One region of the Streptococcus sp. F2 genome, then DNA from elsewhere that is predicted to be linked to it. Evidence: predicted binding sites of a transcription regulator. Region 1 holds the regulator's gene; each other region holds the start of a gene.
The links. Region 1 encodes CtsR, which represses protease genes until heat stress. Its sites were predicted from a motif close to TTGGTCAAAAAAGGTCAAANA; they were not measured.

Region 1 (6,205 bases):
GAGCGATTCCTATCTTTAAGAGCAAAACAGGTCCAATAGCCTTGATGACTTTGGGGTATTTACCAAGATCAGTCTGAATACCAGAAACCATTAGTAAAACCGCAATGATAAAAAAGGTGGCGTCTTGACTGAAGAGACCACTAAAAGGAGCCCCTAGTTTTAGGAGATGAGGGTAAAAAGTGTAGATGATAGAGGTCAAAAACATGGGAATAAGGAAGTTACTTCCTTTAAATGTGTAAATGTGGTTAATTTTCTAAATGTGGTCACGGTCTGCTCCTTTCTCGGCAGTTAGCGAAATGGCTAACATTTTACGTAATAAGGTTTGGAGGTCATTCAATTCGTCATCAGTAAGGCGTTGGGTCAACTGATTTTCCAGTTGGGTGGCAATCTCCTTAAAGGTTTCTTGCATACTCAAGGCTTTGTCAGTGAGGTACAACTGCTTTTGACGCTTATCCTTGCCATTAGCTAGCCGTCTAATCCACCCTTCTTTCTCCAAATTTTGCAGAATCCTTGTGACAGTTGGATTGCTCATGTTAAAATAATGCTCCAAATCCCTCTGGTTAAGGCTACCATTCTCAAAGAGATAAAGGTATTTGAGGCACTTAAATTGGCTATGGGTAATGCCATAGGATGCCAGCGTATGATTGGCAATTTTATCAAAACTTAAATTAGCACGTTTAATCAGGTAAACAGTGTTTTTCTCGCGCATGTTGCCTCCTTATATATAGCTTGCTATACAAAACAATAGTAACATAATAGCATAGCTTGCTATATTTTTTTAAAGTCAAGTGATTAAAAAAAGAGACAAAGCCTGCTAAGGCTATTGTCTCAATTGCTTTCGTTAATGAAGTTTAGAAAGTGACCAACGATTACCATAAAGGGCTTTAGCATTAGTCTCTAAAATGGCTGTTTTCTGATTATCAGTTAAGTTTGCTTCTCGGATGTAAGAAAATGCTCGAGTATATTTTTGATTTTGGAAATAAGGAAAATCACTTCCTGCCAATAAGCGTTGATTTCCTAAAATCTCGTTACTATGGAGAAGAGAGGCTTCGAGGAAATTGGCTGTATCAAACCAGAAGTGCTTCTGCAAGGTTTCAAGCGGATGGTATGAAAAACTACGCCAGTCCTCATAATTATCGAGAATGCGTTGCATTTGAAAGGAAATACCACCACCTAAATGCGCAATATGGAAACCAAGGTGTGGGAATTTTTGTGGGAATTCTCTTTTCAAAAGTTACAAGGTGGCCAACATATCTTCAATAGGTTCTCCCACCACCCACTCTTGGTCATAATCATTGACCATAGGGCTTAAAGCTCCACAACCTGTGGGATGAATGTAGATAATTACTCCCAAAGCATCCATTGCTTCAAAGAAGGGTAAAAAAGCGTCATCAGCAATGGATTGGCCTGTCTCAAGAACGGTATTGACTGCGATTCCTAAAAATCCTAGTTCTTCAATGATGCGTTTCCCTTCTTGGATAGCCTCTTGAACATGTGGCAAAGGAACGACACCATAGGCGCGGAAACGGTCGGGGTGCTGGTCAATAATAGTATGGTAAAAATTATTAATCATTTCAGCGGCTGCAAGAGCTTCTTGTGGTTTGCCAAATTGAGGAACTTGCGGCATTGCCGAGAGCACTTGATAATCGACTCCAGCCTTGTCCATCATGTCAAGGCGTTTGGCTAAATCTTGTGGCTCCCCGCTGGCATTTAGTCCTTTAGCGATGGCAATCCCTTTACCACCTAAGCTTTCTAATAAATCCAGGTACTCATCTGACCAGAGATGGGCGTGTGTGTCAATAGCTGTTTGTGTCATTAGTTGACCTTCTTTCTATCATCAGTGATAGGAAAGGTTATTTTGACCTTTCTTGCCCTGTGGTGCCTCGCCTTCTATCCCTTCGTTTAATAAGGAGAATTCCCTTCTTACGTCGCTTTAGGTAGGAGTTTGTTAGCATCAACGATTTATCTTTATTGTAACAAAAAATCACTAACTTGAGATAAAACAAGCTTATGATGCCTTGGAGACCAATCAAATAGGGAGTATAATCTTAAAAAATTTAGAAAAAGTAAAAAAATAATCATCTTTTTTTAAGGTTTTAGATTGACAGGGGTTTTAAAACGTGTTACACTTGGCAAGTAAATTAGTTTTTGAGTTAGTATTTGTGTTTCAACATCTTTATTTCTCTCTATTTTTACAAATGCTTTATAGAAAGGAAGTGGATGTATATGGCACAAGGTACAGTTAAATGGTTTAACGCTGAAAAAGGTTTCGGTTTTATTTCAACTGAGAACGGTCAAGATGTCTTCGCGCATTTTTCAGCAATCCAAACTAATGGTTTCAAAACATTAGAAGAAGGACAAAAAGTGGAATTTGACGTTGAAGAAGGTCAACGTGGCCCTCAAGCAGTTAATATCACTAAATTAGCTTAGTCAGGTTAACAAACAAGAGATAAAAGCAGGTGCTATTGCTAGCGCCTGCTTTTTTCTCTCTTACCTCTCTTACCTCTCTTGTCAATGGCAAAGAGTTGCTTTTCAGGTCTTCTATTTGTTATAATAATAGTCAGTTTTAGTCAAATCGCACGTCTGTCGTGCCTTTAAGAGACTGAGATGCTTCATGAGTAAAGGAGTGACAGCATGCCGACAAAAAATACTTCAGACAGTATTGAAGAATATATCAAAGAGTTATTAGCCCAATCGGGAATTGCAGAAATTAAACGTTCCATGCTAGCGGATTCCTTTCAAGTTGTTCCAAGCCAGATTAACTATGTTATTAAAACCCGCTTTACAGAAAGTCGCGGGTACGAAGTCGAAAGTAAGCGCGGTGGCGGGGGCTATATTCGTATTGCCAAGGTTCATTTTTCAGACAAGCACCATCTGATTGGCAATCTAATGGCTTCTATTGAAGATCACCTTAGTGAGCAGGTCTTTACCGACTCCATTCAACTCCTCTTTGACGAACACCTCATCACAGAACGTGAGGGAAATCTCATTTTAGCCATGGCTTCTGATGAGGTTCTAGGTGTGGAAGGGCCGGCAATCCGTGCTCGAATGCTCTACCGTTTATTACAGCGTATAGATAGAAAGGGAAGCAATTAATGATCATGTATTCATTGAAGATGCAAGAAATTTTCAGGCAGGCGCAGTTTCAAGCAGCCCGCTTTGATAGCCAACACTTAGAAACTTGGCATATATTGCTAGCTATGGCGAGGGTTGACCACTCCCTAGCGGGCTTGGTACTAAGCGAATTTGATGCTAAGGTTGCAGTGGAAGAATATGAGGCTGCAGCTATTTTAGCGATGGGCAAAAGCCCTAAAGACCAAGTGTCTCACATTGACTTTAGGCCTCAGTCAAAAACCTTAACGAACCTTTTGCAATTTGCCCAAGCTATCAGTCAAGTCACCAAGGACCAAGAGGTAGGTTCAGAGCATGTTCTCTTTGCCATTTTGCTTAATCCAGATATTATGGCGACTCGCTTATTAGAGATGGCGGGTTATACTATCAAGGATAAAGGAAACGGGGAGCCTCGCTTAGCTGATTTACGAAAAGCTATAGAGATTCATGCAGGCTATAGCAAGGAAATAATTAAGGCTATCCACGAGTTGCGTAAGCCAAAGAAAACCAAGAATCAAGGTTCTTTTTCAGACATGATGAAACCACCAAGTACGGCTGGGGACTTGGCGGACTTTACACGTGATTTGACCGAGATGGCAAGCCAAGGTCTCTTAGAGCCAGTTATTGGCCGTGATGCTGAAGTATCACGGATGATTCAAGTACTGAGTCGTAAAACCAAGAATAACCCTGTTCTTGTGGGTGACGCAGGTGTGGGTAAAACGGCCCTTGCCTACGGCCTTGCCCAACGTATTGCTAATGGTGCTATTCCTTATGAACTGCAAGACATGCGTGTTCTAGAATTAGACATGATGAGTGTTGTTGCGGGGACCCGTTTTCGTGGGGATTTTGAAGAGCGCATGAATCAAATCATTGACGATATTGAGTCAGATGGCAAGATTATTCTCTTCGTAGATGAATTGCACACCATTATGGGATCAGGAAGTGGTATTGATAGCACGCTTGATGCTGCCAATATTTTAAAACCAGCCTTATCTCGTGGAACTCTCCATATGGTGGGTGCAACAACGCAGGAAGAATACCAAAAACACATTGAAAAAGATGCCGCTCTTTCGCGCCGCTTTGCTAAGATTTTAATTGAAGAACCTAATGTAGAAGATGCTTATCAGATTCTGCTAGGACTAAAAGGCTCTTACGAGACTTACCATAATGTTACCATTGCTGATCAGGCTGTTAGCACCGCTGTGAAAATGGCACATCGCTATCTGACCAGCAAAAACCTTCCGGATTCTGCCATTGATTTATTGGATGAAGCCAGTGCTACAGTGCAAGGTATGGTTAAAAAATCTAGTCCAGAAATCATCACGCCATTAGATCAAGCTTTGATTGATGGCGATATGAAGAAGGCCTCTCGTTTGTTGGCAAAAGACGTTAAAGGGCAACATCGCAAGCCAACAGCTGTGACAGAAGAGGACATCCTGACGACCTTGAGCAAGCTATCAGGTATTCCACTGGAAAAACTCAGCCAAGCTGATAGCAAAAAATACCTTAATTTGGAAAAAGAACTGCATAAGCGCGTGATTGGGCAAGAAGATGCTGTCTCAGCTATTTCTAGAGCCATTCGCCGTAATCAGTCAGGCATTCGTACAGGTAAACGTCCAATCGGTTCTTTCATGTTCCTTGGTCCAACAGGGGTTGGTAAGACCGAGTTGGCAAAAGCCTTGGCAGAAGTTCTCTTTGATGACGCGTCCGCCCTTATCCGCTTTGATATGTCAGAGTATATGGAAAAATTTGCGGCTTCTCGCCTTAATGGCGCACCTCCAGGCTATGTTGGTTACGATGAAGGGGGTGAATTAACAGAGAAGGTCAGAAACAAGCCTTATTCTGTGCTCCTCTTTGACGAGGTGGAAAAAGCTCACCCTGATATTTTCAACGTCCTCTTACAAGTGCTTGATGATGGCATGTTGACAGATAGCCGTGGGCGTAAAGTGGACTTCTCAAACACCATTATTATCATGACAAGTAATCTAGGGGCAACAGCTCTGCGTGATGATAAAACAGTTGGCTTTGGGGCAAAAGGCATTAGCCATGACCACCAAGCCATGGAAAAACGGATTTTGGAAGAGTTGAAGAAAGCTTACCGACCAGAATTTATCAACCGAATTGATGAAAAGGTTGTCTTCCACAGCCTCACTCAGGACAATATGAGAGAAGTGGTCAAGATTATGGTGCAACCGTTGATCGCTACTTTGGCAGAAAAAGGCATTACCCTCAAATTCCAGCCAATGGCCCTCAAGTATTTATCAGAAGAAGGGTATGATGTGGAAATGGGTGCTCGTCCATTGCGCCGCACTTTGCAAACTCAGGTGGAAGATAAATTGTCTGAATTGATTCTTGCTGGTGAATTGGCAAGTGGTCATACCCTGAAAATTGGCCTTTCTCATGGAAAACTCAGCTTTAACATTGAGTGAATCCTTATCCCTAACGGAATCGCTAATAGCCACTGAACAATAAAGAGTCTGTTCTTATGAAAACGGACTCTTTTTTCTTGACTATTTTTGACCAAGTGATAAAATAGAGGAGAAAGTTAGCACTCGTGCAACAAGAGTGCTAAATGACTAAAGATTCTTTTATTGGAGGAAATATACATGTTAAAACCATTAGGTGACCGTGTGGTCGTAAGATTTGACGAAGACAAAGAACAGACCGTCGGTGGTTTTGTTCTGGCAGGCACTCATAAAGAGTCAACTCGCAAAGCGACAGTTCTTGCTGTCAGCGAAAATGGCATTCGTACCATTACTGGTGATGCTGTTCTTCCGTCAGTAGCCGTTGGGCAGGAAGTGTTGGTTGAAAACGGACATGACTTAGAAGTAACTGTTGATGGTGAAAAAGTGTCTATCATTCGTGAATCTGACATCATCGCTATTGTCGCAGAATAAGACGAGAAATCTCTGTATAGAAAGAAGGATTGAATATGTCAAAAGATATTAAATTTTCAGCAGATGCGCGTGCTGCTATGGTGCGTGGAGTTGATATGTTAGCGGACACGGTAAAAGTAACGCTTGGTCCTAAAGGTCGTAACGTGGTTCTTGAAAAAGCTTTTGGATCTCCTTTGATTACTAATGACGGTGTTACC
Region 2 (6,205 bases), on a different contig from region 1:
CTGAGTAATTTTTCTAAGCTGTCACCATTATGGGCGTAATCGACGAAAACTTTGGCATGATTAGTCATGGTAAGAACTTCCATGCGGCCTGGCACGCGAGTCTTAGCGATACCCTTTTGAATATCAGCTAAGCTAGCCCCTAAGCGAAGACAAGCCAATCCAGCAGCCATAGCATTTTCTTGATTGAAGTGCCCGATTAATTGGATCTCATAGTGCCCAGCCAATTGTCCATTGGCCTCAAATGAAAAAGCTTGGCTAGTGGTGATCTGGTTGTCAGATAAGGCACCATAGAAAGCGTGCTCTTGATTAGCTACCTGATCAGCTAGAAATGGGAAATGATCCATACCGCTATTGATCACAACAGCTCTGCTATTCTCCATTAAAAGACGTTTGTGGTAAAAATAGTCTTCAAACGTTGGGTGCTCAATAGGACCAATGTGGTCAGGACTGATGTTGAGGAATACTCCGACATCAAACGTAAGCCCATAGACGCGGCCAACAAGATAAGCCTGACTAGATACTTCCATAATCAAGTGAGTCATGCCATTTTTAACACACTCGGCCATCATAGCAAAAAGGTCTAGACTTTCAGGAGTTGTCAATTGTGATTTGAAGAAAGTTTGACCGTCCAAGGTAGTGTTCATCGTAGACAACAAGGCAGGTTTATAGGATTCTTTCAAAATATGGTAGGCAAAATAAGCAGCTGTTGTTTTGCCTTTTGTTCCAGTAAACCCTAAGAGTTTGAGCTGATCCTGAGGATTATCATAGAAAGCCATAGCGATTAAACTCATGGCCTTTTTAATATCAGTGACCAAAACAACGGGAATATCAAGCTTATAATCTACTTCTGAGACATAAAGAGTAAGTCCCTTAGCGATTGCTTCTTTAAGGTATTCAGCCTTGAATGTAGCTCCCTTAGCAAAAAAGAGGGTTTTGTCATCTACTTGACGGCTGTCATAACTAAGCCGTTCAAATTGTAACCCTCGGTAGTGGTAGTGATAGCCCTGTGCATCAAGGACTTCTCGAAAATTATGGTCTTTTTTTAAAATGTTTAATACGTGTTCAATGCTTATCATACCCTTATTTTATCTTTAAAGTTCCTGTTTTACAAGTCACAAGCAAAAGTTTATAATAAAGCTAATAGAAACTAGGAAAGAATAGATATGTCGACAGAAAAAAAACAACTGACACAAGAAGAATTGATGGTTCAGGGAGCAGCCTGGTCCACAGCTGGTAATTTTATTAGCCGACTTTTAGGAGTATTATACATTATTCCCTGGTACATTTGGATGGGGCAATACGCGATTCAAGCCAATGCTCTTTTCAATATGGGGTATAATGTTTATGCTTATTTTTTATTGATTTCAACCACAGGACTTAATGTTGCGATTGCTAAGCAAGTCGCCAAATACAATTCTATGGGGCAGACGGAGCATAGCTACCAATTGATTCGGAGCACGTTAAAACTCATGCTTGGTTTGGGTGTTGTGTTTTCGGCAATTATGTATCTAGGTTCTCCCTTATTTACCAGTTTATCTGGTGGGGATGCTAAGCTTATTCCAATTATGCATAGTCTTTCCTTGGCTGTCCTTGTCTTTCCAGTCATGAGTGTCATTCGAGGTATTTTTCAGGGGCACAATAACATTAAGCCCTATGCCATTAGTCAGATTGCTGAGCAATTGATTCGAGTCATTTGGATGCTTCTGACCACCTTCCTTATCATGAAATTAGGTTCTGGTGATTACGCTTCAGCAGTGACTCAGTCAACTTTTGCAGCCTTTATCGGGATGGTGGCTAGTATGGGTGTTCTGGGATACTATCTTTGGAAACAGGGACTTCTAGCAGTTATTTTTAGTAAGCCAGATCATACCGTTTCTATTGATATCAAGGGCTTGTTGCTTGAAACCTTAAAAGAATCTATCCCCTTTATCGTGACAGGAAGTGCTATTCAAGCCTTTCAGTTGATTGACCAGTGGTCCTTTGTGAACACCATGAGTCTGTTTACAGATTATAGCCGCTCTCAATTATTGGTTTTATTTGGTTATTTTAACGCTAATCCTGCTAAAATTACCATGGTTTTAATCGCTGTAGCAGCTTCTATCGGAGGGGTTGGTATTGCCTTGTTGACAGAAAATTATGTCAAAAAAGACATGAGAGCAGCGGCACGCCTGATTATCAATAATATTGAAATGTTGATGATGTTCTTATTGCCAGCTTTGACAGGGGCCATTATTCTAGCTAGACCACTTTATTCTGTTTTTTATGGAGCTAGTGAAGACCGTGCCATTCATCTTTTTGTGGCTGTCTTATTCCAAACCTTGCTACTAGCTCTTTATACCCTTTTTTCACCCATGCTTCAGGCTCTTTTTGAAAATCGCAAAGCTATTTATTATTTTGCTTATGGGATTCTCATCAAGCTCGTCTTACAAGTACCGTTAATTTACCTTATGCATGCCTACGGGCCACTGTTAGCAACAACCATTGCTCTTTTAGTCCCTATTTACCTCATGTATCGTCGCTTGCATCAGGTTACTCGATTTAATCGTAAACTGTTACAAAAACGTCTCTTATTGACCCTGATTGAAACGATAATCATGGGCTTGGTTGTTTTTATTGCTAATTGGCTTTTGGGCTATGCCTTTAAACCAACAGGTCGTCTAACCAGTCTTTTTTACCTCTTGATTATTGGAGGTTTGGGAATGGCAGTTTACACGACTCTCACCTTGCTGACACATCAACTTGACAAGTTAATCGGTAGCAAGGCTAGTCGTCTTCGTCAGAAATTAGGTTGGCACTAAAGAGTTATCAAGAGAAACGATTTCACGATGAACTGATTGTGAAGTGGTTTCTTTTTTGCCATTTATCGGTAAGGAAATCAGGAGTATAAAGAAAAGGAGGAAAGATAATCAATAAAAATCAGGATTTCCCGAGCAAAGTGACCAGTTTTTTGGTATAATGGTAAAAGTGTAAAAAAATATAGAAGGAAGTATATCAACATGGGAAAATGTCAAGTTATTTCGCATCCGCTCATTCAGCATAAACTCTCAATCTTACGTCGTCAAACAACATCGACAAAGGATTTCCGTGAATTGGTTAATGAAATTGCCATGCTTATGGGATACGAAGTGTCTCGTGACCTTCCATTGGAAGATGTGGAAATTCAGACACCAGTTTCTAAGACTGTGCAAAAACAACTAGCTGGTAAAAAACTTGCTATCGTTCCTATTCTCCGTGCCGGTATTGGAATGGTTGATGGTTTCTTGAGCCTTGTACCAGCAGCAAAAGTTGGGCATATCGGTATGTACCGCGATGAAGAGACCTTAGAACCTGTTGAGTACTTGGTGAAATTACCAGAAGACATTGACCAACGTCAAATTTTCCTTGTTGACCCAATGTTGGCAACAGGTGGTTCGGCTATCTTAGCAGTTGATTCGTTGAAAAAACGTGGAGCAACCAACATCAAGTTTGTCTGCTTGGTAGCAGCCCCAGAAGGGGTTAAAAAACTTCAAGAGGCTCATCCAGATGTTGATATTTTCACTGCTGCCCTTGATGAGCGTCTCAATGAACATGGTTACATTGTTCCAGGTTTGGGAGATGCTGGCGATCGTCTTTTCGGGACTAAATAGTCAACTAGAAGCTCACTAAACTAAGGATATGGGGTGGAAACCTGATTTGATTTCCTAGAAATCAGAGAGGGTCCCCCTCTTTTTTAAAAGTAAGTTTATCATTTGACCTTTCTTGACCAAAAGATTATAATAGGGTCAATCATTATAAAAGAGGGCATTTATAGTAGGACCCCCTCTAGGTTAGGGACTACTTTGGAACCTTTGTAGATTGGAGATTTTTTATGATTCCTGTTGTTATTGAACAAACTAGTCGTGGTGAACGTTCTTATGACATTTACTCACGCTTATTAAAAGACCGTATTATCATGTTGACAGGCCCTGTTGAGGACAACATGGCAAACTCTGTCATTGCGCAGCTTTTATTCCTTGATGCTCAGGACAATACGAAAGACATTTATTTGTATGTCAACACACCTGGTGGTTCTGTTTCAGCGGGTTTGGCTATTGTCGACACCATGAACTTTATCAAAGCTGATGTCCAAACCATTGTTATGGGGATGGCCGCTTCTATGGGGACTGTCATTGCTTCATCAGGTACTAAGGGCAAACGCTTCATGTTACCAAATGCAGAATACATGATTCACCAACCAATGGGTGGTACAGGTGGTGGTACACAACAAACAGATATGGCCATTGCTGCAGAGCACCTCTTAAAAACTCGTCACCGTTTAGAAAAAATCTTAGCACAAAATGCTGGAAAGACCATTAAACAAATTCACAAAGATGCTGAACGTGATTATTGGATGAGTGCTGAAGAAACCTTGGCTTACGGTTTCATTGATGAAATCATGGAAAATAACGAATTAAAATAAAAGGTTTTCCTGAACAAACGCTTTAAATGACCAGTTTCTTCTGACTAGAGGACTGGTCATTTTGCTTATCTTGGAAGGGGAATGAGTCCTGTGAGCTGTTGTGAGGCTAAGGAGAAAAAAGTTTTACTTATCTGATGAGCTTTTGATGAGCCCTTCCTATGGTTAAGAGTTCCTTAGTTATTTGCTAGTGAATGATAATCCTATCAGTGTGAGAAAACAGGAAAAAATCATTTCATGATGATTATGAGACCGTTAAGGATTTGAGTGACCGTGTGGTCTTGACTATGTTATCCTAAAGTGATGGTATTGCCATATAATAAAATGAATTTATTGTGCTGACTTTCCCATCCTGTTTGGACTCATCTCACCCATTTTATAGTGAAAAGGAGATTATTGATGACACCACATGATGTTCAAAAACTTCAAGAACTTGAAGAAAAATATGAGGCTTTTTTTCCTAAATTAGAGGAATTAATTATCAGTTTTGCTCAAGTTGAGGCAGCTTATGACGATTATAGGGCCTTGAGGGCCTTTTATGGTAGCGAGGACTGGTTTCACTTCAGAACCCAAGAAATTGAGGGACTCAAAGCAGGTATCCTCAGTGAAGATCAACTCTATGAGCTCATTTGTGAGCATAATGACTTGTTAGGAAGGTTGTTGCGCTTTTCGTCAACCATGTACCGACATCTGTAAGCTATTGTGCTGACATTTTTCGCTCCTTATCGCTTCCCCCTTACCTTTTGATTAAAGTATGGTATAATCAAGTTATGTTAGTCATAAGTGAAGAATTCATTGCCATTGAAGAAGCTATTGATCAGCTTGTGGCATGTCTAAAAAAAGTGCCTCAATATCAGGCTTATGCTGAGGCTAAAGCAGCTGTTGAAGCAGATGGCAACTTGCAAGTTGAGATGAACCGGTTTCAAGATATCAAAAAACGTTATGACGCAAGTAAAGCCTTACAGGAGTTTAGACCTGAAGTAAGGCAGTTGCGTCGGGAAATGTTACTGCAAAAGCGTAGCTTGGATTGTCATCCTTTGGTCGTTTCCATGCGCTTGGTCCAAATGGATTTGCAAGAAATTTTGGCTAACATTTCTGAAGAAATTGCTGGTGCGGTGTCTGACAGTATTTTTGTAGATACAGGCCTTCCTTTGGCACCCAAACGGCCGAAACACCCATCAGGACCATACCAAAATATTAAAGAAAAGGGCTTATCATGTTTCAAAAACAAGAACGTATAGGGCTTGTGATTTACCTTTATTATAATCGCGATGCTAGAAAATTATTAAAGTTTGGGGACTTGTATTACCATTCCAAACGCTCACGTTATTTAGTCATTTATATTAATAAAAATGATTTGGAAACGAAAGTAGACGAAATCAGTCGTTTAAAATTTGTCAAAGAAGTAAAACCATCAGCTTTTGATGATATTGATCGTCAGTTTGTGGGTAACCTTCATCGGGAGGAAAACACTATGACATTGACCGAAGGAGCAAGTCAAGCCTAGAGATGCCTTTTGTCGGACTGATCAACCAGTATGATTAGTTTTATTCAAGCATCCAAAAAAGAGATGCCACTCACCAGAAATAATGGCTGAGTGGCATCTCTTTTTTATAGATTAACGTCTTTTTTTGGATTCAATTTTTGTTATTTTGCCATTTTTCAAAATATTTCAAAAATAAGTATTGACAATTTTCTGATAATTCTGTATTCTTGTTTACATATTATTTTTTAAGGGTTAAATAAGGAGTAGTTATGAAAAAGAAATTA
Region 3 (6,205 bases), on a different contig from region 1:
ATGTCATTTCTTTTATCTGTAATGTCAATGCCTTCAAACGTTATCTGACCTTTCGTAGGAACCTCAAGAAGGTTCATGGTACGAAGTAAAGTTGATTTTCCAGAACCAGAAGGGCCAATAATCACCACGACTTCTCCTGGCATAATATTTAAATCAATTCCTTTAAGCACCTCGTTTTGCCCATAATATTTGTGTAACGCTTTTATTGCAATAATAGGTTCCGTCATTAATGATTACCTCCTTGTGCCATACGACGCTCTAAGACTGCCAATAATTGTGACAGCACTGTCGTGACCATTAAATAGTAAAAAGCAGCAACTAGTAAAGGAGCAATTGGAGAATAGGTAGCTGTTGCTACTGACTGAGCTCCATTCCAAAGTTCCATAACACCAATAGTTTGCAAGAGAGCACTATCTTTAATGATCGTGATAAATTCATTGCCTAAAGCAGGAAGAATATTCTTAAAGGCTTGAGGCAAAATCACATAGCGCATGGCATTTCGAGGGCGGATACCTAGTGAATAGGCTGCTTCAAGTTGCCCTTTTGGAACAGCTTCAATACCCGCTCTAACAATTTCTGAAATGTAGGCACCGCTATTCAACGAAATGATAATAATACCAGGAAGTAATCTTGAAAAATCTAAATTCAAAACTCCAAAACCGATAGTTGGCATTTGATTAAAATGCATCCAAGCAAAGGCAATCATAATTTGAACAACCATTGGTGTCCCACGAAAAATCCACACATAAGTATTGACTAGCCAAGTCAAAGGCTTTATTTGAGTACGTTTGATTAGTGTTACCAAAACCCCAATAATGGTTCCAAAAAAGACGACACTAGCCGAAATCATAATGGTGACAAGAACACCATAGTTAAAGTAGGCCCAGTATTTGGGCAAAAATGATAAATCCATCTATATCTCCTTATAAGTCCTAAGGTCACAACAATAAAGATAATTATACCATTCAATGAATATTAATACAATACTTTTTTGGCAATAAAAAAACCTGCCTCAGGCAAGTCTCTTTATGATATACAGCTTAATATAATAAATCGTAGATTTCCATTGCAATCAAGTCAATACTATCAAAGGAATATGACTCACGCGCTTCAATATCACGCAATGTGAAAACTGGTCCGTTTTCCGGGTCATTTGAAAAGGCAACTTCTGCTACAACAACACCATCACGTTCAAAATTTCGCTTGAGATTACCGCCATCTGTTACCATCAATTCCAAACGATTGATGATTCTCACCAAATGTGATTCCATTTCGTTTCTCCTATTCGTTTTTTATCCCTATTATTTTAACACAATTCGCGCCAAACAAACAAGAAAAGTAGCATTTTTCTTCACATTTTCCCATTTTTAGCCTTTAGTGCCTCCTACCTCTTAACCTTTTGAAAAATAGCAGGGCTGACAAGATCAGTTATCACTCTATCCCTGACAGTGCTAACATCATAAGCTTTTTACTTGATTTCCAAAACAGTGGTGCTATAATATGAGTATAAAGTTTGACCATTTTTGACTAAATGACTTTGACTTTTAGATAAACCCTTGGAGGTATATTATGCTTTGTCAAAATTGTAATTTAAACGAATCAACCATTCACCTCTACACGAATGTTAATGGAAAACAAAAACAAGTTGACCTTTGTCAAAACTGTTATCAAATCATGAAGACTGACGCTACTAATCCTATTTTAGGTGGTCTAAATGGAGGTCAAAGAGCCCAAGAACGCTCATCCAACCCCTTCTTTGATGACTTTTTTGGTGATTTAAATAATTTTAGAGCCTTTGGCAACCTTCCAAATACCCCACCTACTCAGGCAGGGCAAAGTGGAAATGGTGGGGGACGCCATGGTGGTCATTTCAATGGGCAACGTCCCACTCAACCACAAACACCAAATCAGCAAGCAAAAGGCTTGCTAGAAGAATTTGGCATTAATGTGACCGATATTGCAAGACATGGTGATATTGACCCTGTCATCGGTCGAGATGACGAGATTACACGTGTCATCGAGATTCTTAACCGTCGGACTAAAAATAACCCTGTGCTTATTGGAGAACCAGGAGTTGGTAAAACAGCTGTTGTAGAAGGTCTAGCTCAGAAAATTGTAGATGGCACAGTACCTCACAAATTGCAAGGTAAGCAAGTGATTCGTCTAGATGTGGTTAGTCTTGTTCAAGGCACAGGTATCCGTGGTCAATTCGAAGAACGTATGCAAAAATTAATGGAAGAAATTCGTCAGCGCAAAGATGTGATTCTCTTTATTGATGAAATTCATGAAATTGTAGGTGCTGGTTCTGCTGGAGATGGCAATATGGATGCTGGCAATATTTTAAAACCAGCCTTGGCCCGTGGTGAGTTGCAACTCGTTGGTGCTACTACCTTAAATGAATACCGTATTATTGAAAAAGATGCTGCCTTGGAGCGGCGGATGCAGCCGGTGAAAGTTGACGAACCTTCTGTAGAAGAAACCATTACCATCTTAAAAGGTATCCAACCCAAATATGAAGACTATCATCATGTCAAATATAGCCCAGCAGCTATCGAGGCTGCTGCACACTTATCCAATCGCTACATCCAAGACCGATTCCTCCCTGATAAGGCCATTGACCTTCTGGACGAAGCTGGTTCAAAAATGAATTTAACCCTTAATTTTGTTGACCCTAAAGAGATTGACAAACGTCTGATTGAAGCAGAAAACCTCAAGGCTCAAGCAACTCGTGACGAAGATTACGAACGAGCAGCCTATTTCCGTGATCAAATTGCGAAATACAAGGAAATGCAAGCTCAAAAAGTCGACGAACAGGATATTCCTATCATTACTGAAAAAACCATTGAAGCCATCATTGAACAAAAAACCAATATTCCAGTTGGCGACTTGAAAGAAAAAGAACAATCTCAACTCGTTAATTTGGCTAATGATTTGAAAGCTCACGTGATTGGCCAAGATGATGCCGTTGACAAAATTGCCAAGGCCATTCGCCGAAACCGTGTGGGATTGGGAACTCCAAATCGTCCTATTGGTTCTTTCTTATTCGTTGGGCCAACAGGTGTTGGTAAAACAGAATTGTCTAAGCAACTAGCTATTGAACTCTTTGGCTCTGCTGACAATATGATTCGCTTTGATATGTCCGAATACATGGAAAAACATGCCGTTGCTAAATTAGTCGGGGCTCCTCCTGGTTATGTGGGCTATGAAGAAGCTGGCCAGTTGACGGAACAAGTTCGCCGCAACCCATATTCACTTATTCTCTTAGATGAGGTGGAAAAGGCTCATCCTGACGTCATGCATATGTTTTTACAAGTTCTTGATGATGGCCGTTTAACAGATGGTCAAGGACGGACAGTCAGCTTCAAAGATACTATTATTATCATGACCTCTAATGCCGGAACAGGTAAAAGCGAAGCTTCTGTTGGATTTGGTGCAGCTAGAGAAGGACGAACAAGCTCTGTCCTTGGTGAATTAAGTAACTTCTTCAGCCCAGAGTTCATGAACCGTTTCGATGGTATTATTGAATTTAAGGCCTTGAGCAAAGATAACCTCTTGCATATCGTTGATTTAATGCTGGAAGATGTTAATAAGCGCTTAGGCTATAATGGGATTCACCTTGATGTGACACAAAAAGTCAAAGAAAAATTAGTAGATTTAGGCTATGATCCTAAAATGGGTGCTCGACCACTCCGTCGTACCATCCAAGATTATATCGAAGATGCGATTACGGACTACTATTTGGAACACCCCACTGAAAAGGACTTGCGTGCCATAATGACAAGTAACGGTAATATCATGATTAAAGCTGCCAAAAAAGATGAAACGGTAACAGCTAAACAAGATCAGACCGACGAGAACTAAACCTAAAAGAGAGTTTTCTCATTGAAACTCTCTTTTTTTCGTGAACTAGTCAAAAGAAAACATTTTTATAAGAATAATAGCTCAAAATTTAGTATAATAAGAAAAAGGAGGGATACGATGACAATTCCAACATTCGGTAACTATAGCGACCATGAAAACTATGTGGCACGGTATGGTGTTTATGCCATCATTCCTAATCAAGAACGGACCAAAGTGATTCTCGTGCAAGCTCCTAATGGCGCTTGGTTTTTACCAGGTGGTGAAATTGAGGCTGGTGAAAATCATGCTCAGGCCTTAGAACGTGAGTTATTGGAAGAACTAGGATTTACTGCTCAGATTGGTGCTTACTATGGTCAAGCTGATGAATACTTCTACTCTCGCCATCGTGATACCCATTTCTATCATCCAGCCTATCTTTATGAAGTGACTGCGTTTCAAGAAGTTTCTCAACCCTTAGAAGATTTCAACACTTTGGCTTGGTTTTCTACTGAAGAAGCTATCTCTAAATTAAAACGCGGAAGTCATAAATGGGGTGTTGAACAATGGCAAAAAAAGCATCATTCTACTAACTAACTCTTTTAAATAGTGCTATAATAGGTATAGGATATTCAGGAGGACATTTATGAGACTCATCAACACGACTAGTAGTCACCCAGAACTCGTCAGAAATCAGCTGCAGAATACAGATGCTCGTTTAGTTGAGGTTTATTCAGCAGGAAATACAGATGTCATTTTTACCCAAGCACCAAAACATTACGAACTACTAATTTCAAATAAATACCGTGCCATCAAGGAAGATGAACTTGAAGTGATTCGTGAATTTTTCATGAAACGTAAAATTGACCCTGCTATCGTTATTCCTGGGCAATCCAAGACCCTTCATACGAATAACTTGATTGAAATTTCATTCCAAACAACTGTCTAGAAGCAGTTAGCGACATTACTCTAACTTAGGTCCTTTTTAAAGGGCCTAAGTTTTTTTTAGTCATCATGATGAGATCTTATTATATGTCATATCTTCCTTACTTTAAAATGTAGTAACAGCAGTTAACATAGGCTAAATGAGCTTATGTCATCATACTAAAAAATCATCAGGTTGTAGGCAATGTAGCTCTAAGAGAATTTGTTTACAATATTATCAAAAGTAGTATCACTGTTTGCATTATGTTCGTCAGAGGCGACCCAAACTGGGTACTTTACGCCAGAACAAAAACGCCAGAAACATGATGTTTCTGGCGTTTGGAGATTTTGAGACTTAGGCTCAACATCTAGGTATAAAATCCCGTAGGAAGTTGCTACCATCCGTACTACCTAAGTAAAGTATAGAATTATTTACCACTGTCTTCAAAGCCTTCAGCAACAGCTTCTGGGAAATTTTCTTCAATGATCTTAGCGCTATGGTCGCAGACAAATGCATTGTAAGAACGCATGCGAGTAGTTGGGTCAATACGGCGTGAACGCTCACAAACTTCTCCCACTGCATGTTCAACTGTAAAGGCAACATCTTCAAATGCTACGGCATCAGCAGGAGCATCTGCCAAGTCAGCGATGGTTAATTGAGACACGATCAAAAGTAAAGCAATATCGCTATCCAACGCTGTCAACAAGGTTTTCACTTCTTCGCTAGCGTAGATAGTCAAATGAGCTTCCAATGATTTCCCAATAACCTTGGCATTTCGCGCTTCTTCCAAAGCTTTTTGAGCTTGGGTACGCAAAGTCATGAAAGCTGACCAAGCTTCTAAAATATCCTCTTGAGCTGAGAAGGTTTCTGCCACAGGCATTTCTGCCAATTGAACAAATGCTTCTGACTCATGCTCTAGATAAGACCAGATTTCTTCAGTAGTGTGAGGCAAGATTGGCGTCAATAACTTCGTAATCTTAACCAAGATATCATAGAAGACTGTCTGCATGCGACGACGTTCTAAGCTGTTGGCAGCTTCAATATAGACAACGTCTTTAGCAAAATCAAGATAGAAGGCTGATAAATCAACCGTAACAAAGTTCACCACTGCTTTGTAAATAGTCATAAAGTCATAACGCTCATAAGCGTCATTAATCGTTGCTACCAACTGATTAAAGACAATTGTCATGTACTTATCAACAGCTCCTAAGTCTGCATAAGCTACTGTATCCGTAGCAGGGTTGAAATCAGATGTATTAGCAATCAAGAAGCGAAGGGTGTTACGGATTTTACGGTAGGTTTCAGAGACTTGACCAAGAATCTCCATAGAAACACGGACATCATTATCGGTATCCACAGAAGCTACCCAGAGACGGAGAATATCTGCACCATATTGTTTAGCCACATCATTTGGAGAAATGATATTGCCTTTTGATTTAGACA

Region 2: the regulator CtsR is predicted to act here: its motif matches at 3,726-3,746, upstream of ACYTR8_RS00640 (ATP-dependent Clp protease proteolytic subunit).
Region 3: the regulator CtsR is predicted to act here: its motif matches at 1,511-1,531, upstream of ACYTR8_RS05770 (ATP-dependent Clp protease ATP-binding subunit).

The regions. Positions count from the first base shown of each region.
Region 1 covers NZ_JBWKAI010000005.1:6,988-13,192, forward strand. The annotation lists gene ACYTR8_RS02740 (GNAT family N-acetyltransferase) at 1-250, opposite strand, end outside; gene ACYTR8_RS02745 (MarR family winged helix-turn-helix transcriptional regulator) at 254-709, opposite strand; partial or broken gene ACYTR8_RS02750 (amidohydrolase family protein) at 842-1,816, opposite strand; gene ACYTR8_RS02755 (cold-shock protein) at 2,227-2,430, shown strand; gene ACYTR8_RS02760 (CtsR family transcriptional regulator) at 2,635-3,096, shown strand; gene ACYTR8_RS02765 (ATP-dependent Clp protease ATP-binding subunit) at 3,096-5,540, shown strand; gene groES (co-chaperone GroES) at 5,718-6,008, shown strand; gene groL (chaperonin GroEL) at 6,044-6,205, shown strand, end outside.
Region 2 covers NZ_JBWKAI010000001.1:116,518-122,722, reverse strand. The annotation lists gene ACYTR8_RS00655 (UDP-N-acetylmuramoyl-L-alanyl-D-glutamate--L-lysine ligase) at 1-1,076, opposite strand, end outside; gene ACYTR8_RS00650 (putative polysaccharide biosynthesis protein) at 1,164-2,798, shown strand; gene upp (uracil phosphoribosyltransferase) at 2,997-3,626, shown strand; gene ACYTR8_RS00640 (ATP-dependent Clp protease proteolytic subunit) at 3,848-4,438, shown strand; gene ACYTR8_RS00635 (DUF4298 domain-containing protein) at 4,835-5,131, shown strand; gene ACYTR8_RS00630 (YlbF/YmcA family competence regulator) at 5,206-5,676, shown strand; gene ACYTR8_RS00625 (YlbG family protein) at 5,652-5,942, shown strand; gene ACYTR8_RS00620 (ABC transporter substrate-binding protein) at 6,191-6,205, shown strand, end outside.
Region 3 covers NZ_JBWKAI010000014.1:25,532-31,736, reverse strand. The annotation lists gene ACYTR8_RS05785 (amino acid ABC transporter ATP-binding protein) at 1-227, opposite strand, end outside; gene ACYTR8_RS05780 (amino acid ABC transporter permease) at 227-913, opposite strand; gene ACYTR8_RS05775 (DUF1797 family protein) at 1,041-1,271, opposite strand; gene ACYTR8_RS05770 (ATP-dependent Clp protease ATP-binding subunit) at 1,570-3,861, shown strand; gene ACYTR8_RS05765 (NUDIX domain-containing protein) at 3,979-4,434, shown strand; gene ACYTR8_RS05760 (DUF1827 family protein) at 4,484-4,786, shown strand; gene ileS (isoleucine--tRNA ligase) at 5,190-6,205, opposite strand, start outside.